2 regions of the Pseudoalteromonas sp. PAST1 genome follow, and region 1 is predicted to be linked to the other one. Evidence: predicted binding sites of a transcription regulator. Region 1 holds the regulator's gene; the other holds the start of a gene.

Region 1 (4,338 bases):
TCAGCGCAGAAAAAGACGAAAACTCAACAGATCGTGTACACACTATTTTAGTGCCTGTAGAAAATAAAAAAGACGATAAAGGCCAACCATGAGCACATTAAAAGCAGAGCTTTTAGCTAAAAGCTACAAAGGCCGCCAAGTGGTTAAAAATGTCGGTCTTGAAGTTGAAGCGGGCAGTATTGTTGGCTTGTTAGGGCCAAATGGTGCTGGTAAAACAACGACCTTCTATATGATTGTAGGCCTCGTACCAAGCGACAAAGGAAAAATAAGCATCGATGATAACGATATCACGCTTTTGCCAATGCACAGCCGTGCGCGCTTAGGTATTGGTTATCTACCACAAGAGTCGTCTATTTTTCGAAAATTAACAGTTTACCAAAACTTGATGGCCATATTAGAGACCCGCAAAGATCTTAACAAAACAACGCGCGAAGAGACGCTTAACAACTTATTAGATGAATTTAGCATTCAACATATTCGCGATAGCCAAGGTATGGCACTGTCAGGTGGTGAACGACGCCGCGTTGAAATTGCACGTGCATTAGCCGCTAATCCTAAATTTATCCTTTTAGATGAGCCTTTTGCTGGTGTTGATCCTATTTCAGTGTTAGATATAAAGAAAATTATTGAGCACCTAAAAAATCGTGGTATTGGTGTACTTATTACTGACCATAATGTTCGAGAAACCCTTGATGTTTGTGAAAAAGCCTACATTGTTTCTCATGGGGAGCTAATTGCATCAGGCACACCTGAGCACGTATTAGCTGACCAAACTGTACGTGATGTTTATCTAGGCGAGCAATTCAGGCTGTAACCATTACGCCACCGACTAGAGCATCTGCTAGACTTATACAATGACAATAAATCGATAACAGTGTCCTCACCGTTACCGATAACTTAAAAAGGATTGTTAGGGATACATGAGGCAATCATTACAGCTGCGCATGGGCCAGCAACTTACAATGACTCCACAACTGCAACAAGCCATTCGCTTGTTGCAGCTCAGTACATTGGATCTCCAGCAAGAAATTCAAGAAGCGCTTGATAGTAATCCTCTGCTTGAAGTGGAAGAAGCGGATTACAACGAAGAAAGCATCGGTAAGAATGAGCAAAAAGCGGAGTCTGACGATGTACAAGTCAGCGCGTCTGCCGACGAAGCACCTAGCGAATTCGAGCAAGAAAGCAGTGATGCTCTGAGTAAGGATACGGTTAGCGATGACTTAGCTATGGATGTTACGTGGGATGAGTACATGAGTGCCGCCCCATCAACATCGTCTGGGCCAATGCCTGAAGACGAGTCTATTTACCAAGGTGCTTCAACAGAAACACTGCAAGAATATTTAATGTGGCAACTACAGCTCACACCATTTAGTCCTACCGATGAAGCGATTGCCGTTGCCATCGTTGAAGCTATCGATGACTCAGGTATTTTAACGGTTAGCTGCGAAGATATTGTCGAAAGCTTTAATCAAAATAATGATGAAGAAGAAATCGAACTCGATGAAGTTGAAGCTGTCTTAAAAAGAATACAGTTATTCGATCCAGTTGGTATCGGCGCCCGAAGTTTACAAGAGTGCCTGTGTATACAACTTCGTCAATTCGATGCCAATACGCCATATTTAGCTGAAACTAAAATGGTTTTATCTGAGCATATCGAATTATTAGCAAGTCGCGACTATCGCACTTTAATGAAAAAGACTAAGCTTAAAGAAAACGAGCTTAAAGAAGTGATGACGCTCATTCACAGCTTAAATCCTAAGCCTGCGGATAGCATAGTACGCGAAGAATCTGAGTACGTCATACCCGATGTATCAGTGAAAAAAGTGAAAGGCCGCTGGGTAGTCGAGTTAAACCCAGATTGTATGCCAAAAATTAGAGTGAATAGCCAATATGCAGCGATGTCTCGCTCTGTTAAATCAAGTAGCGACAGCCAATTTATTCGTTCTCACTTACAAGAAGCAAAGTGGTTTATTAAGAGCTTAGAAAGCCGTAACGATACTTTACTAAAAGTGACCAACTGTATCGTGCAACAACAGCAAGCTTTCTTTGAACATGGCCCAGAAGCAATGAAGCCAATGGTGCTAAACGATGTCGCTGAAATGGTCGAAATGCATGAATCGACGATTTCTCGGGTTACAACACAAAAATATATGCATACCCCAAGGGGAATTTTTGAGTTGAAATATTTCTTCTCAAGCCATGTCAGCACCGAAAATGGTGGTGAGTGTTCTTCTACAGCAATTCGCGCTTTAATCAAGAAGTTAGTTGCTGCAGAAAACTCGGTTAAACCATTGAGTGATAGCAAAATTGCAGATATATTGGCTGAGCAAGGAATTAAAGTAGCTAGACGTACAATTGCAAAATATCGTGAGTCTCTAGCAATACCTCCGTCTAATCAGCGTAAAAGTCTGATTTAGACGTTTTACATAGAAGGAAAATGCTTATGCAACTAAATTTAACTGGTCGTCACGTAGAAGTCACTGATTCATTAAGAGACTATGTAAACACTAAGTTCGCAAAACTAGAAAGGCATTTTGATCATATTAATAATGTTCATGTCATTTTAGATGTAGAAAAATTAAGCCAAAAAGCAGAAGCAACTTTACATGTAAACGGAGGCGAGTTGTTCGCTTCTACAGAACATCAAGATATGTACGCAGCAATTGACTCATTGATCGATAAACTTGATCGCCAAGTCATTAAGCATAAAGAGAAATTAGCTCGACATTAAATTATGAAACTTAGTTCACTTACTAATCAGGACTGCAGCAAAGCTGCGGTCCTTTTTAATAGCAAAAAAAGAATTCTTGAGTATATTAGCGAGTTAGCTCACCAGCAGTTTCCTCATTTATCTCAACAAGATATCCTAGATGCTTTTCTGAACAGGGAAAAGTTAGGTAGTACAGGTATCGGCCGAGGAATAGCTATTCCCCACGGTCGAATGAGTGGTGCTGATGAACCTCATGCATTTATTATTGTCAGTGAATCTCCCATCAATTTTGATGCGATAGACAATCGTCCCGTTGATATTTTTGTGGCACTCATCGTACCAGAGGGCGATTGCCAGTTGCACTTGAAGACCTTGTCAACAATTGCTGATAGACTTAAAGATAAAGATTTTTGTAAACAGTTGCGAAGTGCTACAAGCGATCAGCAACTATTTCAAGTAATTGCATCAGAGGCATAAATGGAATTAATAATTATCAGCGGTCGCTCAGGCTCGGGGAAATCGGTCGCTTTACGAGTTCTTGAAGACTTAGGCTACTACTGTGTTGATAATATTCCTGTCAACCTACTGCCTTCGCTCGTGCGAAGTGTTTCTGATAATTATGACAAAATTGCCGTCAGTATCGACGTACGTAACTTACCGAAAGAGCAGCAAGAGTTTAATGATATTCTTGAGTACCTGCCAGGTTTTGCAAACCCAACACTATTCTACCTAGATAGTGATGATCAAACCCTAATTAAGCGTTTTTCTGAAACTCGCCGTTTGCATCCATTATCGATTGATTCTTTACCGCTTGATCTTGCCATTAAACAAGAAAAAATCCTGCTTGATGTGCTGATCACCCGCGCTGACTTTATGATTGATACCACTGATTTGAGTGTTCATCAGTTAGCAGAATCAATTCGTGAAAAGATTTTAGGTAAGAAAGATAAAAAACTGATTATTACGTTTATGTCGTTTGGTTTTAAGCATGGCATTCCAAAAGAAGCTGACTACGTTTTTGATGCACGCTTTTTACCGAACCCACACTGGGAACCTGATTTGAAGCCACTAACCGGTCTCGATCAGCCTGTCAGGGATTATTTAGCTAGCCACAGCATAGTGCAAAAGTTCACTTGGCAGATTCAAACCTTTGTACAGACTTGGTTGCCACATCTAGAGCGCAATAACCGCAGTTACCTAACCATTGCAATTGGTTGTACAGGAGGCCAACACCGTTCTGTTTACTTAGCGCAAACAATTGGTGAAAGCTTTTCTAAAACTCATGCTAATGTAAAAATTCGCCACCGCGAACAAGATATCTAACTAGGCACCAACAATGCACGCTGAAGATACCTTTTTAATTCAAAACAAACTTGGCTTACATGCTCGCGCTGCGACTGTTTTAGCGCAACTAGCACTGCAATTTGATGCCAAAATTACACTTTTTCAAGATGAGAAAGAAGCTGAAGGCGACAGCGTGTTAGCGTTAATGCTCCTTGAAAGTAGTCAAGGAAAAGAGGTTCGTGTTGTATGCGAAGGTCCTGACGCTGACGCTGCATTAACGGCAATCGGCGAATTAATTGCGCAACGCTTTCACGAGCAAGAATAGCATTTGCTAAGACTTCAAG
Region 2 (4,338 bases), on a different contig from region 1:
ACTAATAATGCTCATGGGGGAGCATGTTTTAGTTTGATCTTGCCAATTAGTGCAGAACCAATGTCAGCGGAGGCAAAATGAATACTAACTCTATCTTAGTCGTTGAAGACGACGCAGGTTTACGAGAAGCGCTAATCGATACCCTTGAGATGTCGGGTATTGATTGCGTTGCTGCAGATAGCGCTGAACAAGCGATGATCTTGCTTAAGCAAAATAGTTATTCATTGGTTGTTAGTGATGTGCAAATGGGCGCCATGAGTGGCCTTGACCTATTACGTAGCATTAAACTTAATTATCCTGAGCTGCCAGTATTAATGATGACAGCCTATGCCACCATTGATGATGCTGTAGAGGCAATGCGTTTAGGCGCGATTGATTACATGGCAAAACCGTTTGCCCCAGAAGTGCTTCTTAACATGGTGAGTCGTTATTTGCCTGAAAAGGAAAAAGAAACCGATGGCCCAATTGTTGCCGATCCATCGAGCATTAAGTTATTAGAACTTGCCAGTAAAGTAGCGCGCTCAGATGCCAGTGTCATGGTACTCGGCCCAAGTGGCTCGGGTAAAGAAGTGTTGGCTCGTTTTATCCACGATAAATCAAATCGTAGCGATGCTCCCTTTGTGGCTATTAACTGTGCTGCTATTCCTGAAAACATGCTTGAAGCAACCTTATTCGGTTACGAAAAAGGGGCGTTTACTGGCGCTATTCAAGCTTGCCCGGGTAAATTTGAGCAAGCTCAAGGTGGTACCATCTTACTAGATGAAATCACTGAGATGGATTTAGGCTTGCAAGCTAAATTACTGCGTGTACTTCAAGAGCGCGAAGTAGAGCGCTTAGGCGGTCGTAAAACCATAGAGCTTGATGTTCGCGTACTTGCTACAAGTAACCGAGATTTAAAAGAAGCAGTGAGCGAAAATCTATTTAGAGAAGATTTATATTATCGCTTAAATGTATTCCCGTTAATGTGGAAACCATTAGCCGAGCGTCCTGGCGACATTATTGTATTGGCAGAGCATTTAATAGAGCGTCATTGCCTGAAAAGTAAAGAGCCTATAGCTCAACTAAGTGAGGGTGCGAAACAAAAGCTGCTATCGCATGCTTGGCCAGGTAACGTACGAGAGCTCGATAACGTTATTCAACGGGCGTTGATATTATGCGATGGTAATAGTATTCATCAAGATGATGTCTTTATTGAAGAGTTGCTTACGGCGGATATCAAGCCAGTCGCTACGCCACCACACAACGCTCCGGTATATCAAGAACAGCCTGTTGAAGTTAATCTAGATACCGTACCGCAAGTGAGTGAGCAGGGTAATTATAAAGACGAGCTGAAAGACAAAGAGCATCGTATTATTTTAGAAACCTTAGCGCGTTGTAACGGTAAGCGTAAAGAGGTTGCAAAAACCTTAGGTATTAGTCCGCGCACGTTACGTTATAAACTGGCGCAAATGCGAGACTTGGGTATCGCCTTACCTGCATAAACTCCTTCCAAAAAGTTAGTCAAACAAGCTCACATTTTTGTGAGCTTGTTTGCTGTCAAAACTCTGACAAGTAAATTGTCTGTGTTAAGTTGTTGAAAATTCTCGTTTTATTTTGTGGCACGGTTTGTGCTTTATCAGTGCATAAGTAAACTGCATTGTCAGAGAGTATTATGAAAGTTCAAAACAGCGCATTATTTCAAGAAATGCAATCTATGGCTTCAGAAGTTGGTCGTGGTAACTCAATTAATAATTTACCAACACAAACTCAGCCAACTTCATCGGCACAGTTTGGTGATTTACTTACCAATGCACTTGATACAGTGAATGGCTTACAACAAGAAGCAAAACAAAAAGTAACCGCGCTTGAAATGGGCGATCGCAGTGTTTCACTTGCGGACGTAATGATTGCTTCGCAAAAGTCATCAGTTGCCTTTGAAGCGACGGTACAGGTTCGCAATAAACTTGTTGAAGCTTATAAAGAAATTATGAACATGCCTGTGTAACTAGGTAGTGGAGAATTATTGTGGCGCAATCTAATCAATCAACTGATCTAGCCTTAGCAGGCGGCGGTATCGATGCAACCGATACTGACGATCAACAAGAGCAAAAGTCAGGCTACCTAAGTGCCTTAAATGGTGTAGACGTTTTACGCCAGGCTACTTTAGTGATTGCTTTAGCAATCTGTTTGGCTATCGCAATTTTTATTATTATTTGGGCTCGTCAGCCAGATATGCGTCCGCTTGGCAAAATGCCAACGGAAGAGCTTATTCAAACGCTGGACTTCTTAGACGCTCAAAAGATTGATTACGAACTTGATGGTAACGTCATCTCTGTTGAAGAAGGTGAATACCAAAACATCAAATTATTGATGGCTCGTGAAGGCCTAGAGCAAGCGCCAAGCTCAGGTACTGACATCATCATGCAAGACATGGGGTTTGGTGTAAGCCAACGCCTTGAACGTGAACGTTTAAAACATGGTCGTGAGCAACAGCTTGCACGTACCATCGAAGAGCTAAAAAATGTTACTCGCGCCAAAGTACTTTTAGCTATTCCAAAAGAAAACGTATTTGCTCGTCGTGAAAAACAACCTTCAGCAACGGTAGTACTAACCTTAAAACGCGGCCGTACGCTTGATGGTGAAGAAGTTGACTCAGTAGTTGATATTGTTGCCTCAGCAGTCCAAGGTTTATCGCCAGAGCGCGTTACTGTGACTGATCAAAATGGTCGTTTATTGAATTCAGGTTCACAAAACTCACTTGCTGCTCGCTCTCGTAAAGAGTATGAAATTGAGCGTAAGCGTGAAGAAGAATACTTAAATAAAATCGATAGCATCCTTATTCCTGTTGTAGGTTTAGGTAACTACACAGCGCAAGTCGACTTAAATATGGATTTTAGTGCAGTCGAAGAAACACAAAAACGTTATAACCCAGACTTACCCGCTGTGCGCAGTGAAACCACGTTCGAAGAAAACAACATTGGTGGTCTTGCTGTGGGCATTCCAGGTGCGCTAACGAATCAGCCGCCAGTCAACTCTAATATTCCTGAGGTCGCAGGCCAAGGAAGTGCAGGCTCAGCAACGAACCCAAGTCGTTCGCATAAAGAAGCAACACGTAACTACGAACTTGATACCACAATTTCTCATAAGCGCCAGCAAACCGGTGTTATCCGCCGCATCAGTGTGTCAGTTGCCGTTGATTATGTACCACAAGTAGGTGAAAACGGTGAAACAACTATGGTTCCTCGCTCTGTCGAAGCATTGTCAAATATTCGTCGCTTACTACAAGGTGGTGTTGGGTTTGATATGCAACGCGGTGATGCACTTGAAGTCGTTACAGTGCCATTTGTAAGACAAGATACAGGTGAAGCGATTGAAGTTCCACTTTGGGAGCAAGATTGGTTCATGAAGATGCTACGCTTAGCATTAGGTGCACTGGTTATCATCGTACTTATTGTTTTTGTTGTAAGACCTATGCTGAAACGTCTAATTTACCCAGACGATACACTAGAAGAATATGATGAAGATGCATTAAGTGCAGGTGTAGATATTGGTGATAGCACGCTAGATATGCTAAATAAAGACTTTGACTCTGCTGCTGTAGGATTCTCAAGTGATGGTACACTACAGCTGCCAGACTTACATGGCGATGAAGATTTACTCAAAGCAGTTCGTGCATTGGTTGCAAATGAACCAGAACTGTCTTCTCAAGTAGTGAAAGCGTGGTTAACAGAAGATGACTGATCAAGAACAAAAACAATTACCACCGGCGTTTGATGTTGATAAATTAGACGGTGTTGATAAGGCGGCAATCTTATTGCTGAGCTTATCAGAAGAAGATGCTGCGCAAATCCTTAAGCACTTAGAGCCAAAGCAAGTGCAAAAAGTGGGTATGGCAATGGCCGCACTAGATGATTTATCGCAAGCGAAAATTAGCGCAGTCCATAATTTGTTTATTGAGCAAATTCAAAGCTTCAGTACCATTGGCTTTCAGTCTGAAGACTTTATCAAAAAAGCCCTTACTGCAGCGCTTGGTGAAGACAAGGCGGCCAGCCTTATTGACCAAATTGTTATGGGCTCAGGGGCGAAAGGTCTTGATTCATTGAAATGGATGGACTCAAAGCAAGTGGCGAATATTATTCGCAACGAGCACCCGCAAATTCAAACCATTGTTTTATCGTATCTAGAGCCAGAGCAATCAGCGGAAATCTTGTCGCAATTCCCAGAAAAAGTGCGCTTAGATTTAACTATGCGTATTGCGAACCTTGAAGAAGTTCAACCAGCAGCATTGCAAGAGTTGAATGAAATCATGGAAAAACAATTTGCAGGTCAAGCAGGTGCGCAAGCTGCGAAAATGGGTGG

Evidence for each region. Region 1 encodes sigma-54, which starts transcription at its own class of promoters, with help from an activator protein. Its sites were predicted from a motif close to GTTGGCACGNNNNTNGNNT; they were not measured.
Region 2: a site for sigma-54 is predicted at 1,595-1,613, ahead of fliE (flagellar hook-basal body complex protein FliE). Genes of this name have one in related genera too.

Annotation. Positions count from the first base shown of each region.
Region 1 is NZ_JAKGBH010000022.1:14,288-18,625, forward strand. It holds gene lptA (lipopolysaccharide transport periplasmic protein LptA) at 1-92, shown strand, start outside; gene lptB (LPS export ABC transporter ATP-binding protein) at 89-814, shown strand; gene L1272_RS12210 (RNA polymerase factor sigma-54) at 921-2,417, shown strand; gene hpf (ribosome hibernation promoting factor) at 2,444-2,731, shown strand; gene ptsN (PTS IIA-like nitrogen regulatory protein PtsN) at 2,735-3,187, shown strand; gene rapZ (RNase adapter RapZ) at 3,188-4,033, shown strand; gene L1272_RS12230 (HPr family phosphocarrier protein) at 4,047-4,319, shown strand.
Region 2 is NZ_JAKGBH010000010.1:90,318-94,655, reverse strand. It holds gene L1272_RS07115 (sensor histidine kinase) at 1-81, shown strand, start outside; gene L1272_RS07110 (sigma-54-dependent transcriptional regulator) at 78-1,481, shown strand; gene fliE (flagellar hook-basal body complex protein FliE) at 1,652-1,984, shown strand; gene fliF (flagellar basal-body MS-ring/collar protein FliF) at 2,005-3,720, shown strand; gene fliG (flagellar motor switch protein FliG) at 3,713-4,338, shown strand, end outside.